Regions from separate parts of the Duganella sp. GW821-FHT07G03 genome, predicted to be linked through region 2. Evidence: predicted binding sites of a transcription regulator. Region 2 holds the regulator's gene; each other region holds the start of a gene.

Region 1 (6,656 bases), on a different contig from region 2:
TACCGGCCATGGTCAACCTGGAAAACCGATAAATTCCAGTATGTCTGACGCAGAAGCTCTCGCGTTATGGGACAAGATTTCCTCCAGTCTGCGCCGACGGCCTATTGGCGCGGCAAAGCCGTTGGTTATTTCAGATAAGGAGGGTTAAATGCCAAATGTCATTCGGTTGGGGGATACTACCTCACACGGCGGCCAAGTTGCAGAAAGCGGCGCGCCCCATATCACCGTTAGCGGCAAGCCTGTGGCGCTAGTTGGCGATAAGTGCACTTGTCCTATCTATGGCCATCAAAATTGCACGATCGTGAGCGGCAATGCAAAGCACACTGTCAATGGCAAAGCGGTGGCATACGATGGCGACAAGACAAGTTGCGGCGCCACGCTGATCTCAACGATCGGCACGTTCTCCTCAAAATAGAATCTGTTTCCCCGATCAAGCGATGATCAGGTCGCATGAGCGAGTAGCAGATTTCTGCCCTCGACCAGCATCTGCTCAAAAGCCGCCACCGGCACCGGCTGGCTGAAGTAATAGCCCTGGATTTCATCGCAGCCATTGCGCCGCAGGTAGTCCAGCTGCGCCTCGCTCTCCACGCCTTCCGCGATCACCCGCAGCTTGAGGTTGTGCGCCAGCGCGATGATGGAGACCACGATGGCCGCCTCGTCGTCGGCGCCGATGTCGCTGACGAAGGAACGGTCTATCTTCAGCACGTCGATCGGGAACTTGCGCAGGTAGGAAAAGCTTGAATAACCCGTGCCGAAATCGTCGATCGACAAGGCCAGCCCCAGCGCCTTGAGCTTGTGCAGCAACTCCACCGCCAGCGCCACGTCGTTCATGAACAAGCCCTCGGTCAACTCGATATCCAGGCAGGACGGTGGCAGGCCGGTCTGCTCCAGCACCTGCGCGATCGACGCCAGCAGGTTAGGCTCGCCGAATTGGCGCGGAGACAGGTTGACGGCGATCCGCAGCGGACCAAACCCGGCATCCTGCCAGGCCTTGGCCTGCGCGCAGGCGGTGGCCAGCACCCAGGCGCCGATCGGCACGATCAGGCCGGTCTCCTCGGCCAGGCCGATGAAGCGGTAGGGCGCCACCATGCCCAGCTCGGGATGCTGCCAGCGTATCAGCGCCTCCATGCCGACGATGCGGCCGCTGCGCAAGTCCACCTGCGGCTGGTAGTGCAGCACGAATTCATCACGCTCCAGCGCGCTGCGCAGCGCCGTCTCGATGCGCACCCGCTCCAGCGCCTCCTCGTTCATGGCCGGTTGATAGAACTGGGTGTTGTTGCGGCCCAGCTTCTTGGCGCGGTACATGGCGATGTCCGCGTGCTCGATCAGGCGCTGCGCCGGCGTGCCGTCCGGATCGTAGACCGCCACCCCGATCGAGCAGGTGACGAAGAACTCCTTCCCCTCCAGCAGCACCGGCTGCGCCACCGCCCGCATGATGCGCTGCGTGACGTCCAGCGACAGCGCCTCGTCCGGGTATTCGGTCAGGATGGCGACGAACTCGTCGCCGGACATGCGCGCCACGGTATCGCTTTCGCGCACGCTGTCTTGCAGGCGCTGGGCCACGGTCTTGAGCAGCAGGTCGCCGGCCTTGTGGCCCAGGCTGTCGTTGACGAACTTGAAGCGGTCGAGGTCGATCAGCATCACCCACAGCGGGATGCCGCTGCGGTTGGCGAAGGCGGCCGCCTGCGTCAACCGGTCTTGCAGCAGCACGCGGTTGGGCAGGCCGGTCAGCACGTCATGGTGGGCGATGTGGTGGATGCGCTGCTCGGACAGCTTGCGCTCGGTGATGTCGGTGCCGGTGCCGCGATAGCCCTTGAACCCGCCATCCTTGTCGAACAGCGGCTCGCCGCTGATGCTGAACCAGTGCAGCTGGCCGTCGGTGCCGGGCAGCGCGTAGTCGAAGTTGAGGAAGGGCAGGTGCGCTTCCAGCAGCGCGATATGGTCCTGGCCCCAGCGCGCCTGCAGCATGTCGGGATGGTTTTCCCAGCGCGTCTTGCCCATGAAGCTGTCCGGGTCCTGCTTGCCCTTGTCGAAGAAGCCGCCGGTGATGCTGGTGAAACGGAATTGCTCGTCCTGCTCCCAATACCAGTCGGACGACAGCGCCAGCAGGCGGCGGAAGCGCAGCTCGCTTTCCTGCAAGGCTTCCTCGGTGCGCTTGCGGGCGGCGACGTCCTGGTTCAGGCGTTCATTGCTCAGTTGCAGGGCGCTGGTGCGCTCGTCGACCAGCCGCTGTACCCGCACCGAGCGCAGCGCCAGCGAGTTGACGAAGGCCGCCGTCAGCAGCGAGAACAGCAGGCCGCCGATCAAGGTCGACAGCGAACCCAGGTGGCTGGCCAGGAAGGGGCGCGGCAACGGCGTCACCTGCACGTGCCAGGCCTTGCCGGCCGCGCTGAAGGTGCTGGTGTAGAGGTCGTGGTAGTCGAAGGCCAGCCAGCGCTGCAAGGGCTTGGCCGCCGCCGTCTGCTCGCCCGGCTGGCCGAGGCTGTAGATCAGGTTGTCCGGCCGGACATCGTCGCCGACGTAGACCCGCACCACCAGCGAGGCGTCGTCCAGCAGGTCGGCGCCAAACAGGATTTTTTGGATCAGGTCGGTGGAGCGGATGACGGCGCCGGTGTTGCCTATCCAGGCCGCGCGCCGCTGCGCCGCCGTGGCCGTTTGTGCGCCGGGACGGTAGACCGGCATCAGCAGCACGAAGCCCTTCTGATTGCCCCGTTCCTGTTCCAGCCGCAGCAGCGGCGTGGCCATGATGGCGCCGGCCGCCACCGCCTGGTTGATGACGTTGGACATGGGACCGAGCGACATCACGTCCAGCCCGAACGCCGCCTCGTTGCCGGACAGCGGCTCCAGGTAGTCGACGATCGCATGCTGCGGGCGCGACGACAGCGGCAGGTGGCGGCCGTCGAACATGGCGTAGCCGGGATAGCGGTCTTGCATCGCGGCGACCTGGCGGCGCGCGGCGTCGTCGTCCAGCACGCGGTGGTAGTTGAAAGCTTGCACAAAAGGATAGCGCGCCAGCAGCGGCCGGGTGAAATCGCCGAACTGCTCGCGGCTGACCGGGCCCACCGACTTGACCAGGTCGTTGAGGATGGTGACCAGCTCCAGCGTGTCGTCCAGGCCGCGGCGGATGGCGGCCGCCCGCACTTGGGCGCGCTGCTGGAAACTGAGCTCCATTTTGCCGTACTCCAGCGCGCTGACCGCGACGAACAGCATGCCGGTGACCGCCATCCCGGTGACCAGTGTCAGCGTCGCGGCCAGCGAAAACGGCGGTGACTTGGAGAACAGCGGCATGCGGCGCTTTCTGGGTGGGGACGGCAGGGCTGGCGGGTCAATCTAGTGTGTCATAACTCATGCTTTTGCGACAGTTATTTGGGCCGCTTGGACTGCAGGGATTGTCTTATGCAAGCCACGGTAAAAATAAATCTTGCGGTTGATGCAATATGGTCGGGAATTTTGACAGATGGTTTGCGCGCGACGCTGGCCCCCCTGCGAAGTCTGCAGTGGCACGAAGTATGCAGGGTCCCAGGTGATGTTGGGACAGCCACATTCCGTGGAATTATCAGGAGGAGAAAAACCATGAACACCATCTGTAGCTTGTGCTTGCCGACGGCAGCCTTGTTGGCGGGATTGATCGTCACAACACCGGCATTGGCCGGCCCGGGCGGGGATATTCCTTGCGGGTCCAAGGCCGGCGTTGTCCGGGAACGTACCATCAACCCTTCCAACTTTGAGGTCCGCATCACAGACCGCGACGGCAACGTCCTGGTGCCGCAGCCAGCCGGTTTTCCCGTTTTCGCCAAAGGCAAATTGCTGGCCGACGGCACCTTTGGCGCCGACGTGGCGATCCGGGCCTTCCCGTTTGCCTGCGACGTCAAAAATAGAACCTTTGCTTTACGCAAGAAAAAGGCCGGCCCCCTTGCTGCAGATCTGGACCCAGAGGTTGCCGAAATGGCGGACCTCAGCCTGGAGGCGATTCAGTTCGATGGCGTCAGCGGCACGTACTCCCTGGAAGACCTGTTCGGACGCCTGCAGGTCGATCTGGGCAGCGGCGTTTTCCTGACCATGCCCGACCTCTACGCCGATACCAATGGCGACGGCGTGATCGGCGACGGCGACCTGCTCTATAGCATGGTCGACATCAACACCTACCTGACGGCGCCGCCAAGTTTCAAGCTGGGCGATACCTTAAACATCGTCAATGGCCGCGTCGCCGGCCTGCCCGGCATGAAGTTCAGCACCACGCCGTTCGAATTCGACCCTGTTGCCGGCTTCGACAATGGAACGCCCTTTACCGGCCTGGGGGATGTTGAGAGTCTGCACGCCGTGGCCGCGGTGCCCGAACCGGGCACCCTCTGGCTTTGCTGCGCTGCCGTGGCCGGCGTGGCAGTTTCCCGCCGCCGCCAAGCAAAAACCGGCTAGATCAAGCCGGGCCGCCCCAGCTCAGGCGCAGCACGATCCAGTGCGCCAGCAGGCGGTTGAACAGGGCGAAGCCCAGGCCGTGGCTGCGCGCCACCTTCTGCTGCATGGCCAGCGCCGGCGACGGCTTGCCGCCCTTGACCGCGAACAGGATGCGGTTGTTGCCGGCGATGCCGCGGAACCAGCAGATGCGGCCCTGGAAGGTCTCGCGCAGGCGCCGCAGCATGGGGCCGTACTGCGGATCGTAGCTGAAGATATTGGCCACCAGCACGCCGCCGGGCCGCAGCGCGCGGCGGCAGTCGGCGTAGAAGGCGGCGCTGCCCAGCGCCGGCGGCAGGCCTTCGGCGTCGAAGCCGTCCACCAGCAGCACGTCGGCGGCGCCGGCCAGGCCGGCCAGGTATTCGGTGGCGTCGGCCTGGATGATGCGGAAGCGGGTGTTGTCGCGCGGGATGGCGAACTGCTCGCGCAGCGCGATCACGTCGGCGCGCAGCTCGAGCACCGTGATGCGGCTGTGCGGCAGGTAGCGGTAGCAGAACTTGGCCAGCGAGCCGCCGCCCAGCCCGACCATGACGATGTGCTCCGGCCTGGGCTGGAACAGCACAAAGCACATCATCGCGCGCGCGTAGCTGAGCACCAGCTCGTCCGGCCGCGACAGCCGCATCTCGCTCTGGACCATGCCGGGCTGGAATTCGAGCGAGCGCTTGTCGCCGCGCGTATGCACTTGCGGCAGGTGGGAGGACGGGGGTACAGTCATATTGTGGATTTGCAATGTCAATTTATAGTAGCATGCCGGCCAGTAAGCCACATTGCATTTACAGAAGCAACATTTGTAGGTACATTGGCGATAGCATAGGCCAGCCCCTCCGGCGGCCCCCTTGGAGACAGAGACGATGTTTTTAGACCACCCCACGCTTACCGCCACCAACAGCTTTACCGAACCTGACCGCATGGAGCGCCTGCTGCGCGTGTACGGCTACGTGGTGGCGCTGGCCGACATGGCCGGCAAGCCGGCCTTTATCGAAAAAGTCAGCCAGCTGCACGACCACAAGGGCACGCTGATCGTGTTCTGGCACGACGCGCCGACCGACGACGAGAAGGCCTATTTCTCCCAGGCCTGGGCCAGCAAGATGGGCGACGGCAGCACCAACGTCGAGCACGAGGTCTGACCCGCCCCAGGTCATGGATATAAAAACTTTGGTACTGGCGCTGGCGCTGGGCAATCTGAGCCTGTGCGCGGCGCTGTTCTTTTTTGAGCAGCAGCGGCGCCGCGACGGCCTGCCTGCGGCCGCCGCCACCTGGGGCATGGCCAAGCAGTGCCAGGCCGTGGCCTGGGGCCTGCTGTTCCTGCGCGGCACCCTGCCGGACTTCCTGACCATCCCCTTCGCCAACGCCTTGCTGTTCGCCGGTTTCGCGCTGGACGCCTCGGCCTTGTGGGAGCAGGCCGGCCGCCGCGTCTGGCGGCGCTACCTGCTGCCGGCGCTGGGCGCGGCGATCGGCGTGTTCACCGGCGCCTGGCTGCTGGAGCTGCCGGCGCCCGAACGCATCGCCATCGCCTCGCTGATCATCGGATTCTTCTTCATCGCCGGCGCCGCCGCGCTGGGCCGGGGCTGGAGCGCCGGCACCTTGCTGCGGCGCTATCTGGTGCTGTCCTCGCTGCTGCTGGCGCTGGCCGTGATGGCGCGCGGCCTGCTGACGGCGCTGCTGCCGGACGGCTGGGGCTGGGTCAGCCCGGCCATCATCCAGGGCGTCGGCATCGCCGCCCTGTACATGATGATGCTGGGCAACGCCTTCGGCTATCTGTTGCTGACCCGCGAGCGCCAGCAGGCCGAACTGGCGCGGCTGGAAGTGGTCGACGCCCTGACCGACGTGCCCAACCGGCGCGGTTTCTACCAGACGCTGACGCCGTGGATCGCGCTGGCGCGCCGGCCCGGCATGCCGACCGCGCTGATCGTCCTGAACCTCGACCATTTCAAGCGCGTCAACGACAACTACGGCCATCCGGTGGGCGACCTGGTGCTCAAGGCCATGGTCGACGTCTGCAAAAAGCAGCTGCGCGACAGCGACCTGATGGGCCGCCTGGGCGGCGCCGAGTTCGCCATCCAGCTGCCGCGCACCTCGCTGGAGGATGCGCTGACGGTGGCCGAGCGTATCCGCAACGCCGTCGCCGCGCAGCCGGTCAAGGCGGAAAAAGCCGTCATCAACATGACCGCCAGCCTGGGCGTGACCACCCTGCGCGCCGACGA
Region 2 (6,656 bases):
CTATACTTGGGCATGAGTGTAACCCATGAAAAAACAATGCTGAAAGCTTTTGACGCAAATATGGCCGCGCATGCGTTGCGGCTGGCCCGCGACACCCTGCAGAACGAAGCAGAGGCGATCGCGGCCCTGAACGCCCGCATGGACGCCGACGACAGCGTGGTGCAGGCCATCGAATTGCTGCTGAACTGCAAGGGCCGCGTCGTCGTGTCCGGCATCGGCAAGTCCGGCCATATCGGCCGCAAGATCGCCGCCACGCTGGCCTCGACCGGCACCCCGGCCTTGTTCGTGCACCCGGCCGAAGCGGCCCACGGCGACCTCGGCATGGTCACCGCCGACGATGCCTTCATCGCCATTTCCTACTCCGGCGAAAGCGCCGAGCTGATGACCATCCTGCCGGTGGTCAAGCGCATGGGCAGCAAGGTCATCGCCATGACCGGCAAGCCCGGCTCCAGCCTGGCCGGGATCGCCGACGTCCACCTGAACGTGGCCGTGGCCAAGGAAGCCTGCCCGATGAACCTGGCGCCGACCACCTCGACCACCGTCACGCTGGCGCTGGGCGACGCCATCGCCGTCGCGCTGCTGGACCTGCGCGGCTTCAAGGAAGAAGACTTCGCCCGCTCCCATCCGGGCGGCGCGCTGGGCCGCCGCCTGCTGACCCATGTGCGCGACGTCATGCGCAGCGGCGACGCCGTGCCGCGCGTGACCGCCGATGTCAAGCTGACCGACGCGCTGCTGGAAATCACGCACAAGGGCATGGGCATGACCGCCGTGGTCGACGCCGACGACAAGCCGATCGGCGTGTTCACCGACGGCGACCTGCGCCGCATGATCGAGAAGGTCCAGGACTTCACCAAGGTGGTGATCCGCGACGTGATGCACGCCAACCCGCGCAGCATCTCGCCGGAAAAACTGGCGGTCGACGCCGTGGCCGTGATGGAACAGTTCCGCATCAACCAGATGCTGGTGACCGACGCCGACGGCAAGCTGGTCGGCGCGCTGCACATCCACGACCTGACCCGTGCCAAGGTGATCTGATGGCCGATCTGACTTATGTGGAACGCGCCGCGCGCGTCAAGCTGATGATCTTCGACGTCGACGGCGTGCTGACCGACGGCAGCCTGCACTACGGCGCCGACGGCGAAGCGCTGAAGACCTTCAATGTGCACGACGGCCTGGGCATCAAGCTGCTGCAGGAGTCCGGCGTGCAGACCGCCATCATCAGCGCGCGCACCTCGCCGCAGGTGATCAAGCGCGCGGCCGACCTCGGCATCGTCCACCTGCACCAGGGCGGCCACGACAAGCTGACGCCGTTCAAGGCGCTGCTGGAAAAGACCGGCCTCACCGCCGACCAGGTCGGCTTCATCGGCGACGACGTGGTCGACCTGCCGATCCTGACGCGCGTCGGTTTCGCCGTCGCCGTGCCGAACGGCCGCGCCGAAGTGCTGGAGCGCGCCCACCACACCACGGTGGCCGCCGGCGGCCGCGGCGCGGTGCGCGAAGTGTGCGAGCTGCTGATGCACGCGCAGGGTACGTACGAGCGCGTGATGGCGCAGTTCCTGGTTTGACGAGGATCGAGCATGCGTAAAAAAACAGCCCATCGCTGGCAGCTTACCGTCATCATGATGGTCGGCGTGTTTGTCGCCGTCGGCAGCTTCTGGCTGGTGCAGGTGGTCAACCAGGCCGGCCAGGATGCGCAGGTGGACCAGCATCGCAATGAGCCGGACTACATCATCGACCGCTTCAGCATGGTGCGCATGAACAAGGCCGGCCAGCCGGCCTACATCATCTCCGGCGACAAGCTGACCCACCGGCCGGTCGACGATGCCTCCGACATCGACAAGCCGACTGTGCACAGCCTGTCCGGCGACCAGCCGCCGATGAATATCAATGCCGACACCGCCCATGTCGACCAGGGCAATACGCGCGTCAAGCTCAACGGTAATGTGAGCGTGGTGCGTCCGGCCGGGCCGCAAGCGCAGGCGATGCGCATGACCACGCCGGCGCTGACCGTCTACCCGGACGAAGAACGCATGGAAACCGCCAGCCCGGTGGCGCTGGAAATGGGCAACGCCAGCGCCAATGGCGTCGGCATGAAGGCCAATAACGCCACCCGCGCAGTGCAGCTGGGCGGACGCGGACAACTGACGATGCCGCCGCGCGCCGGCCATTGAGGAAACAATGATGATGAATGGAATGACGATGAAGAAACTGATACTCTCGGCGGCGATGTTGTTGATGGCGGCCGGTGTGGCCCACGCGGAAAAAGCCGATGCCAACAAGCCGACCAAGATCGATTACGACGACCTGCAAATCGACGACGTCAAGCAAATCAAGACGCTGATCGGCAATGTCGTGCTGACGCGCGGCACCTTGCTGATGAAGTCGCCGAAGGCGGTGGTGACCACCGATCCCGAAGGCTATAACTTCGTCGTGCTGACCAGCACGCCGGGCACGCTGTCGACCTTCCGCCAGAAGCGCGACGGCGCCGGCGACCAGTGGATCGAGGGTGAAGCCGAGCGCATCGAATACAGCGACAAGACCGACCTGGTCAAGCTGTTCTCGAAAGCCAGGGTGCGCCAGCTGGAAGGCCCGCGCATGACCAGCGAAGTCAACAGCGAGTTCATTTCCTACGACAGCCGCACCGAACATTTCGACGTCAAGAACAACGTCTCCGGCGTCAGCAAGCCGGGCGCCGGCCGCGGCACCATGGTGATCCAGCCGACCATCCGTCCGGCCGCGCCGGCGGCACCCGCACCGGCCGCATCGACGCCGCCGGCCACGGAGAAGTAAGCATGGAACCATCCTGCGGTAGCACCCTGATCGTGCGCGGCCTGCAAAAGACCTATGGCAAGCGCCAGGTCGTGCATGACGTGTCCCTGCAAGTCGAATGCGGCGAAGTGGTGGGCCTGCTCGGCCCCAACGGCGCCGGCAAGACCACCTCGTTCTACATGATCGTCGGCCTGGTGCCGTCGGACGCCGGCAGCATCGATATCAGCGGCACCGATATCTCCTCGCTGCCTATCCACCGCCGCGCCTCGCTCGGCTTGTCCTACCTGCCGCAGGAAGCGTCGGTGTTCCGCAAGCTGACGGTGGAAGAAAATATCCGCGCCGTCCTCGAAATCCAGAAAGTGGACGGCAAGCCTTTATCCAAGGCTGCCATTGATGAACGGCTCAATACCCTGCTGGCCGATTTGCAAATCGAAAAACTGCGCGAGAACCAGGCGCTGTCGCTGTCGGGCGGCGAGCGCCGCCGCGTGGAGATCGCGCGCGCACTGGCGACCAACCCGCGCTTCGTGCTGCTCGACGAACCATTCGCCGGGGTCGACCCGATCGCCGTGATTGAGATCCAGCGCATCGTGCGCTTCCTCAAGGAACGCGGCATCGGCGTCCTCATTACCGATCACAATGTGCGCGAGACGCTGGGCATCTGCGACCGCGCATATATCATCAACCAGGGCACGGTATTGGCTTCAGGCCGGCCAGACGACATCATCGCCAACGAATCGGTGCGTCGCGTGTATCTGGGTGAACACTTCCGCATGTAAAACCCATGAAACAGTCTTTGCAACTGCGCACGTCGCAGCACCTCGCGCTGACACCTCAGTTGCAGCAGTCGATCCGGCTGCTGCAGTTGTCGACGCTGGAGCTGCACCAGGAACTGGAACAGCTGCTGACCGATAATCCGCTGCTGGAGCGCCTCGACGACCCGCTGGACCGCTCGCTGCGGCTGCTGTCGGACGGCGCCATCAGCCAACAAGCCCCGGTCGGCGACGCGCCGCCCGAGGGCCCGCCCAACGCCCAGGAGGCGCCGGCCGCCGACGCCGACAACTACGACGGCCCGGCCGCCGACACCGAAAGCACCAGCAGCGACGCCGATGTCGACTGGAGCGACGCCGGCCGCAGCAAGGCGCCCGACGACGAGGACTCGCGGCCGCAACTGGAGGCCAGCCACTGCACCTTGCGCGAACACCTGATGGAGCAGATGCGGGTGACGGTGCTGGAGATGCGCGACCGCGCGCTGGTCGAGCTGATCATCGACGCGCTGGACGAAAACGGCTACCTCGAGGAATCGCTGGAAGAAATCCTGGCCCGCCTGCCGGAAGAACTGGAACTGGAGCTCGACGAATTGCAGACCGCCTTGTCGATGCTGCAAAGCTTCGATCCGATGGGCGTGGGCGCGCGCAACGCGTCCGAATGCCTGGCGCTGCAGATCAAGCGTCTGCCGGCGATTCCGATGGTCACGCGGCGCATGGCGCTGGCGATTGTTGAAAATCATTTGACCTGGTTTGCCCAGCGCGATTTCAACAAACTGAAGAAGGCGCTGCTGTGCGACGACGAAGATTTGCGCGAAGCACAAACCGTCATCCGCCAGTGCAATCCGCATCCGGGTTCGGCGTTCGCGTCGGACGTGTCGGACTACGTGGTGCCGGACGTGATCGTCAAAAAAGCGCGCAACGGCTGGCAAGTGAGCCTGAACAACGACGTCATGCCGCGCCTGCGCGTGAACGCCATGTACGCCAACCTGCTCAAGCAGGGAAAAGGCGAGGGCGCGATGGGCGCGCAGCTGCAGGAAGCGAAGTGGCTGATCAAGAATATGCGCCAGCGTTTCGACACGATTTTGCGCGTTGCACAAGCGATAGTAGAACGACAAAAGAACTTTTTCTCCCATGGCGCGGTTGCCATGCGCCCCCTTGTGCTTCGTGAAATTGCTGATACACTGGGTCTACACGAGAGCACTATTTCTCGTGTAACAACTCAAAAATATATGCTGACCCCGCATGGCATGTTTGAGTTGAAATATTTCTTTGGTAGCCATGTCGCCACCGAAGCGGGGGGGGAAGCAAGTTCGACGGCGATACGTGCACTCATCGTGCAATTGACAGGAGCAGAAGACCCGAAAAATCCTTTATCCGACAGTAAGATTGCGGACATGCTGGGAGAACAAGGCATGGTGATTGCGCGACGCACTGTTGCCAAATATCGCGAAGCGTTGAAGATCCCGCCAGTCAGTCTCCGTAAATCTTTGTAGTTACTTGGTTCCTGCGCGCCCGGCGGTAATGGGCTCCGCACTAACCGTAAGAAGCGACATTATCTTTAGGAGTGTGTATGAATCTCACCATCAGTGGACATCATCTCGAAGTGACCTCGGCCATCCGTGAATACGTGCAGAACAAGCTGGAACGCGTCACCCGCCACTTTGATCAAGTGATTGATATTGCTGTCATCCTGACTGTAGATAACCTCAAAGAGAAAGAGAAACGCCAGAAGGCTGAAATCAACCTGCGCATGTCGGGCAAGACCGTCTACGTGGAAAGCCTGTCGCAAGACCTGTACGCCGCCATCGATACCTTGATCGACAAGCTGGATCGGCAGGTCATGAAGTACAAAGCCAAGGTCCAAGAGCACGGCCACGATGCGATCAAGCATCTCCCGGATAGCTACGAACCCGCTGCCGCCGCCCTATAACAACGGCCCCGGCACCATCCAACTAAGGGCGCAGAGGCGCCCTTTTTTGCGCCCGCAGTAAAATAGGGTTTTCACCACGACCCTAGAGACTCCATGAGCGAATACGTCCACACCAGCGTCAGCAACGGAACCGGCTTCATCACGCTGGACCGGCCCAAGGCCTTGAACTCTTTGTCGCTGGCGATGGTGCGCGATATCACGGCGGCGCTGATGGCGTGGCGCGACGACAGCGGCGTGGCCGCCGTGGTCATCCGCAGCAGCAGCGAAAAGGCCTTCTGCGCCGGCGGCGACATCCGCTTCTTCTACGACGCCGGCCGCGCCACGCCGCAGGGCGGCAGCGCGTTGGTGGAGGATTTCTTCACCGAGGAATACGCGCTCAACCACCTGATCCATTTTTATCCCAAGCCCTACGTCGCGCTGATGGACGGCGTGGTCATGGGCGGCGGCATGGGCGTGGCGCAGGGCGGTCCTGATTGCCGCGTGCGCATCGTCACCGAGCGGACCAAGATGGCCATGCCGGAAGTGAACATCGGCCTGTTCCCGGATGTGGGCGGCAGCTATTTCCTGGCGCGCGCGCCGGGCAAGTTGGGCTGCTACCTGGGCGTCACCGGCGTCACCATCGGTGCGGCCGATGCGCTGCATGCGGGGCTGGCCGATCACTTTGTGCCGGGCAGCGACATGGCGGCGCTGTCGGCGCTGCTTGAGTCGACGCCGGGCGCGGGCTTGGCCGAGGCCATCGCGGCTTTCGCGGCGCCGTTCAGGGCCGCTGCCGGCGACAGCAAGCTGGCGGCCGAGCGCGCCGCTATCGACCGCCACTTCGGCGCCGGCTCGGTGCCCGCCATCATCGCCTCGCTGAAAACCGACGACAGCGCCTTCGCGCAAAAGACGCTGCAGGTGATGGCCACCCGCTCGCCGCTGATGATGTGCGTGACGCACGAGCTGGTCCGGCGCGGCGCCGCAATGGGCGTGGCCGATTGCCTGCGCATGGAGCGCACGCTGGTGCGCCACAACTTCGAGGACGGCGAAGTGATCGAAGGCGTGCGCGCGCTGGTCATCGACAAGGACAACGCGCCGCAGTGGAAGCCGGCCTCGCTGGACGAGGTCGACGAGGCGATGGTGCGGCGCTTCTTCCAGCCGGTGTGGCCGGACTACGCCCACCCGCTGCGCCACCTGGACTAAGCGCCGATGGC
Region 3 (6,656 bases), on a different contig from region 2:
CCGTCGCGCGTGCGGAAGCGGTTGGTGGCCTTGTCGACGGCGGTGGCGGTCAGCGGCGACCACAGACGATGGATGTCCTGGTCGATGTAGGAGCCGTCGGTGGAGGCGAAGTACTTCTGCTGGTTCACCTGGAACAGGTTGGACGACATGAAGCTGGCGCCCGCATCCAGGCCGGCCTTGTTGGCGGCGATCAGCATCTCGGCCTTTTCCTTGATCGCCACGGTGCGCCAGTCCTTCTTGAACGGCGTGGCCCACGCCACTTCGCCCACGCCTTTGACGGGGGCCAGCACCACAGGCTCGGTTTGCAGCTTGGCGTTGGCGCGCGCGATGGCGACCGCCTGGCGTGCGGCGGCAGCCACCGAGTCCAGCGTCATGACGTTGGTCGAGCAGAAGCCGTAGGCGCCGTTGGCGATCACGCGCACGCCGACGCCGGAGGATTCGGTGTTGACGATGTTTTCCACGTTCAGGTCGCGCGTGGTGAGGAACTGGTTCAGGTAGCGGCCGATGCGCACGTCGCAGTAGCTGGCGCCGGCCTTGGTGGCGGCGTTCATCGCCGCGTCGGCCAGCGATTTCTTGAACTGCACGGCCATGGGGTTGAGCAGCTCTTCGGCCGCGATGGCGTTGCCGAAGACCGGTATCAGCAAGCTGCCACCGGCGGCCGCGCTAACTTTTAGAAATGAACGTCGTTCCACATTAACTCCCTGATAAATGTAACAGGGCCGGAATCAGATCCGGCCCTTGATGCTTTAAACCGCGTCCGACAACGAGGTGAAGTTGAAGTCGCGCACCCGCATCGCCGGTATCAGCAACTGGAACTGCGACTCGTCACCCGACAGGATCTCCGGCCGGCCCAGCTCCTCGATGTTGTTCAACATCGTCACCGGGCTTTCGTTGAAGCGGAAGTTCTTGATCGGATGCTTGATCTTGCCGTTCTCGATGTAGAAGGTGCCGTCGCGGGTCAAGCCGGTCAGCAGCACCGACTGCGGATCGACCATGCGGATGTACCAGGTGCGGGTGACCAGCACGCCCTTCTTGGTGTTGGCGATCAGCTCCTCGGTCGACTTGTTGGTGCCGGCCATGATGATGTTGCCCGGCGAGCCGACGGCGCGCTTGCCCTGCTTCTTGGCCCAGTAGGTCGAGTAATCGAGGTTGGCGATCTTGCCGCCCTTGATGATGTCCTGGCGTTCGCGCGCCAGCATGTTCTGGCCGTCCCATGGCAGCACCGCCACGTCCTTGTCCCACGGGTCGGCCCAGACGTTGACCTGTTCGTCGAACAGCTTCTCGCCCATGCGGTTGCCGCCGCCCTTTTTCGACAGGAAGCTGCGGCCCTCGTCGGCCTGGCGCGCGTCGAAACCGTTGAACATGAAGGCCAGCAGGTCCGAGGTCGCCGCCGGCTCCAGGATCACCGTGTAGCGGCCCGGCTCCAGCGCCTTGGCCTCCACCGAACGCAGCGCTTTTTCAATCGCCACGTTGGACGCTTCGCGCGCGTCGAACTTGCTGACGTCGCCCACGCTGCGCTTGACCCAGCCCGAACCGCGGCCGTCTTCGGTGCGCACGGTGACGGTGAAGTCCAGCCCCGTGTCCTGCTGGTAGCCGAACACGCCGTTCGAGTTGGCGATGGTGTTGAACTTGGTGCTGTCGCTGAAGAAGCCCGCCGCCACCAGCTTGTTCTTCTTGCTGTTCTCGATGCTGTAGGCCGCCACCTGGGCGCGGAATTCGGGATCGATGTCGGCGGTCTTCTGGAAGAAGGTCTCGCTGGCCTTGTATTGCTGCTTGGTCGGCGTCGGCATGAACTCCGGATTTTCCGGCGCCAGGCGGGCCAGGTCTTCCGCGCGGCGCACCACTTTTTCCAGCGACTTGTCGTCAAACTCGTTGATGGTGGCCGTGCCCTGCTTCTTGCCGAAGGCGACCGACACCACCAGCTGCGTGTCCTCGATCAAGCCGGCGGTCGACACGGCGTTGCGCGCGTAGCGGATATTGCCCTTGCGGCTGCCGGTGATGTTCACTTCGCACTGGTCGCCCTTGGAGAAGGACAGGACCTTGTCGCTGATACGTTTTGCTTCGTCTTGACTCAAATTCTTCATCTCGTGGTCTCCAGGGCTTAGCCGATTTTGCGTGCGGTGTTGATGACGTTGATGCCGTTGAAGCGCGCCGTGCTGGCGCCATGCGACACCACCGACACCTGCGAAGGCTGGCCTTTACCGTCAAAGAAGGAACCGCCCATGCGCCAATCGCGCTCGTCGCACAGACCGGCGCAGGCATTCCAGAACTCCTGGGTATTCGATTGATAGGCCACGTCTTCCAGCATCTCGCCGATCTTGCCGTTCTTGATTTCGTAGAACAACTGGCCGCCGAACTGGAAGTTGTAGCGCTGCTGGTCGATCGAGAAGGAACCGTCGCCGACGATGTAGATGCCCTTCTTGACGTCCTTGACCATCTCGTCCGGGGTCATCTTCTTCTTACCGGCTTGCAGCGAGACGTTGGGCATGCGCTGGAACTGCACGCTGCTCCAGTTGTCCGCATACGAGCAGCCGTGCGATTCCTTCTCGCCGATGATGGCCGCCTGGTCGCGCGTGGCCTGGTAGTTGACCAGGATGCCGTCCTTGATGATGTCCCAGCGCTTGCACTTGACGCCTTCGTCGTCGTAGCCGACGTTGGCCAGCGAACCGGGGGTGGTCTTGTCGGCGACGATGTTGACCAGGTCCGAACCGTACTTGAATTTTTTCGACTGCCATTTATCGAGCGTGGCGAAGCTGGTGCCGGCGAAGTTGGCCTCGTAGCCGAGCACGCGATCGAGCTCGGTCGGGTGGCCGACCGATTCGTGGATGGTCAGCCACAGGTGTTCCGGCGACAGCACCAGGTCGTACTTGCCCGGCTCGACCGACTTGGCGCTCAGCTTTTGCTTGGCCTGCTTGCCGGCCGCGCGCGCGTCTTCGATCAGGTCGTAGGACTTGGTGTACAGCGTGGTCACGCCGCCGGCCGCCTTGATCTTGTGCTCGGGACGCGCGTCCAGGTATTCGTAGCCCATGCCGACCGGTGACGACAGGCCCTGGCGCGAACGGAACTTGTTGGTCTTCTGGTCGACGGCGGTGGCGAACACCGGCATCCACAGGCGGTGCACGTCCTGGTCGATGTAGGAGCCGTCGGTGGAGGCGAAGTACTTCTGCTGGTTGACCTGGAACAGCAGCGACTGCATGAAGCTGGCGCCGCCCTCCATGCCGGCCTTGTTGGCGGCGATCAGCAGCTCGGCCTTGTCCTTGATGGCGACCGTGCGCCAGTCCTTGACGATGGGCGTGGCCCACGACACTTCGCCGACGCCCTTGACCGGTGCCAGGATGACCGGCTCGGTCTGCAGCTTGGCGTTGGCCTTGGCGATGGCGACCGCCTGGCGCGCGGCGGCGGCGACGCCGTCCGGGCTCATGTCGTTGGTGGCGGCAAAGCCGTAGGCGCCGCCGGCGATCACGCGCACGCCGACCCCGGCCGATTCCGTGTTGACCACGTTCTCGACGTTCAGGTCGCGGGTGGTGATGAACTGGTTCAGGTAGCGCCCTACCCGCACGTCGCAGTAGGAGGCGCCGGCCTGGGTCGCCGCGGTCAGCGCGGTATCGGCCAGCATTTTCTTGAATTGCAGGGCGACTGGCTTGAGCAGTTCTTCCGCCGCGATTGCGCGACCGAAGGCGGGCAGCAGCATCGTGCCCAGGGCCAGACTACTAACATTGAGGAATGCACGTCGTTCCATCGTATCTCCAAAAACGTAACAAGATTGCGGGCCGGTCGCCCGGGGTTCTGCTTTTTATTTGCTTTTCTAGCTGGAACTACTTCGTTACCGCTCGTTGCTTTGCACTACACCTGAATATCCGCCGCCGTTTCCGCCGGTTTAGCAATATTAGCGCCGGATTAAGGAAGGAGATAGGCAAAATGTGTGCCACGGGTATTCATGTTGCAAGTTGGTGCGGCAGGCAGGATATTCAGGCAGGAGTGTCCGCGTATCTGTCCGTTCGACTGTCCGCCAGTGTCCGAAAGTGTCCGCCGAGTGTCCGCCTGGGCTGGCCGTCACGCTAGCGCGGAGCGCCGTCCCAATTCGCTTGACCTTCAGGCAAGCCTGCACCATGATCGCGCAGGGCGAGCGGCTGCGCATCGTCCCAACCAACGAACCCTCAGGAGACTTTGCATGAAACGAACCGTACTTGCCGCCCTGGCCGCCACCATGTTGATCGCGGGCGGCGCCTTTGCCGCCGAAGATGCGGCACTGAAGGCCGCCATCGCCGCGCCGTCGCGCACGCCAGCCAACGTCGAGCGCGACGTCTACCGCCATCCGTATGAAACGCTGAGCTTCTTCGGCATCAAGCCGAGCATGACGGTGGTCGAGCTGGAACCGGGCGGCGGCTGGTACACCGAGATCCTGGCCCCCTACCTGCGCGACCATGGCAAGCTGATCGCCGCCGGCAACGACCTCGCTTCGCCCGACGCCAACGAGCGCAAGGCCGCCGAGCGCTTCATGGCGCGCCTGAACGCCAAGCCCGAGGTGTACAACAAGGTGGCGCTGGGTGTGTTCTCGCCGCCGCGCAAGTATGAACTGGCGCCGGCCGGCAGCGTCGACATGGTGGTCACCTTCCGCAACGTCCACAACTGGATGGAAACCGGCCCGGACAACATGAAGACGCTGTTCGGCAGCGTCTACGCCAGCCTGAAGAAAGGCGGCGTGTTCGGCGTGGTCGAGCACCGCCTGCCGGCCGCCAAGGTGCAGGACAAGGACGCCAGCAGCGGTTATATGCACGAGAAATATGTGATCGGCCTGGCCGAGGCGGCCGGCTTCAAGCTGGCCGACAAGTCGGAAGTCAACGCCAATCCCAAGGACAACGCCGAGCACAAGGGCGGTGTCTGGGCGCTGCCGCCGACCTACGGCAACAAGGACGAGGACCGCGCCATGTACAAGGCCATCGGCGAGAGCGACCGCATGACGCTGAAGTTCGTCAAGCCTTGAACATCTCTTCGCCAGTATTCCAACCTCGGTCTCGCAGGAATGGCATATGATTTAAGGTGACATATCGACCTGGCCTTCGACGGCCAGCGTCGGTCATTCTCACAGCCTTGAAAAGAGACGATCATGAAGAAGTTCCAAGAACTAACCATCAAAACGAATAGCACACCGGAAGAAGCCGTCAGCGCCATTGCTACACACCTGCCTCCGCAATGGATGCGCGATGCAAAAAGGGAGGCGGATATCGTCTTGAATGTGGGCGGTAAATTCTTCTGCTTCGAAATCAAAGCGAGCCCTGCGGGCGCCGCAAGACTTTGGGCCGCGCCGTCAGATGGCGGGATTTCGGTGAGAAATATCGTGCCGATTGATAAGTCGGAGTTGACCCCTGATGAGTACAATGAAATCCTTGGCCTATTTGTTCACGATGCCATCAATGGGCATTTTAAATATGAGATGAGCAATCCTGACGTTAAACTTGTCGACCTGATAAGCAAGGCGTCCTCAGAAAAATTCCATGCATTTTCAAGCTGCGCAAACAAGTCGACCGGCCACAGCCATCCTCTCGACGATGCACGTTGGCTGGACTTCGTCTACAGCGTGGCAAAGCACCGCGAGTCGCTCGATGCAGACGATCTTCAGTTTTTCTTGCAAGAAGATGGCTGGGATGAACAAAGTGCGCAGGATCTAGCCGCAGATTTCTCGTATGGACTCCGCGCTATGCAACATGCGCTCGCGTCAGCGGAGCGCGGGGAATGATTTGCGATATTCCGACCGCTGCGCAAATAATCGGAGCGTCATCCAAGCCGATATTACTGGTCGATACATGCTCGCTGCTCGACGTGATACGCACGCCCGTTCGCGACAAACTTAACCCGGATCATATAAAAGGCGGTATCGAGATACTTGCCAAGATTGCGGCGGGAGAGCTTCACATGGTGGTGACAACGACCATAAAGACGGAGTTTAACGAGCACCTGAGCACGACTTGTGACGACTTGGAAAACAACGCGAAGTCCCTGGAGGACAGGACAGGCCACTACACCCGGGCGAGTGCCTTCGCCGGCATCCCGTTAATGGCCACCGGTTCGCTACAAGGGGCAACCCTGTCAAAAAAATTATCACAATACTCCACCGACTTGCTCGCTCATTCCATCATCCTCCAGCGTGACCTGGATTGCGGTCATCGGGCGCATGACCGGGTCGAAGTGCATAATGCGCCAGCAAGCAGAGGGAAAAGCGAATCGAAAGACTGCCTGATCGTCGAACACTTCCTTGAACTGGTTCGACGGCTGCGCAACGCCGGTTACGCGAGAAAAGCTGTATTTGTCACGAACAACTCAACTGACTACGGGCCGCCAAACGCGCCCCGAGCTCCACTGGATAGCGAGTTCATCAATGCGAAGATCGTCTACTGCAATAACTTTTCGTGGGCGCTTGTCGAAGCGCTGAAACCTTAAGCGGCTAAAAGCGCGTAAACTTGTGCTCGTCGGGCGCGCCCTCGGCCACCAGGTCGAGCTTGCGCGCCGGGCGCGCATGCCTGGCGCCAGTCTTCAGCACCACCGGCCGGCGCGTCGATCCGGCGCGCGGCAACTCCTCGACCGCATACTGCTTGAACACCGCCATCAGCAGGGTCAGCTGCTCGGCCTGCGCGCTCATCTCTTCCGACGTCGCCGCC

Evidence for each region. Region 2 encodes sigma-54, which starts transcription at its own class of promoters, with help from an activator protein. Its sites were predicted from a motif close to TGGCANGNAANCTGCTTT; they were not measured.
Region 1: a site for sigma-54 is predicted at 3,499-3,516, ahead of AC07OK_RS22660 (PEP-CTERM sorting domain-containing protein). Genes of this name have one in related genera too.
Region 3: a site for sigma-54 is predicted at 3,911-3,928, ahead of AC07OK_RS24810 (TldD/PmbA family protein). Genes of this name have one in related genera too.

The regions. Positions count from the first base shown of each region.
Region 1 covers NZ_JBWKQE010000020.1:82,897-89,552, reverse strand. Annotated here, with positions in the region: gene AC07OK_RS22675 (T6SS immunity protein Tli4 family protein) at 1-148, shown strand, start outside; gene AC07OK_RS22670 (PAAR domain-containing protein) at 149-415, shown strand; gene AC07OK_RS22665 (bifunctional diguanylate cyclase/phosphodiesterase) at 442-3,288, opposite strand; gene AC07OK_RS22660 (PEP-CTERM sorting domain-containing protein) at 3,574-4,416, shown strand; gene AC07OK_RS22655 (spermine/spermidine synthase domain-containing protein) at 4,418-5,167, opposite strand; gene AC07OK_RS22650 (hypothetical protein) at 5,304-5,579, shown strand; gene AC07OK_RS22645 (GGDEF domain-containing protein) at 5,593-6,656, shown strand, end outside.
Region 2 covers NZ_JBWKQE010000019.1:61,352-68,007, forward strand. Annotated here, with positions in the region: gene AC07OK_RS21880 (KpsF/GutQ family sugar-phosphate isomerase) at 37-1,035, shown strand; gene AC07OK_RS21885 (KdsC family phosphatase) at 1,035-1,565, shown strand; gene lptC (LPS export ABC transporter periplasmic protein LptC) at 1,578-2,171, shown strand; gene lptA (lipopolysaccharide transport periplasmic protein LptA) at 2,200-2,790, shown strand; gene lptB (LPS export ABC transporter ATP-binding protein) at 2,793-3,545, shown strand; gene AC07OK_RS21905 (RNA polymerase factor sigma-54) at 3,551-5,029, shown strand; gene hpf (ribosome hibernation-promoting factor, HPF/YfiA family) at 5,107-5,466, shown strand; gene AC07OK_RS21915 (enoyl-CoA hydratase/isomerase family protein) at 5,560-6,645, shown strand.
Region 3 covers NZ_JBWKQE010000024.1:18,953-25,608, reverse strand. Annotated here, with positions in the region: gene AC07OK_RS24820 (TldD/PmbA family protein) at 1-692, opposite strand, end outside; gene AC07OK_RS24815 (TldD/PmbA family protein) at 747-2,084, opposite strand; gene AC07OK_RS24810 (TldD/PmbA family protein) at 2,102-3,739, opposite strand; gene AC07OK_RS24805 (class I SAM-dependent methyltransferase) at 4,172-4,984, shown strand; gene AC07OK_RS24800 (hypothetical protein) at 5,108-5,737, shown strand; gene AC07OK_RS24795 (hypothetical protein) at 5,734-6,438, shown strand; gene AC07OK_RS24790 (methyl-accepting chemotaxis protein) at 6,443-6,656, opposite strand, start outside.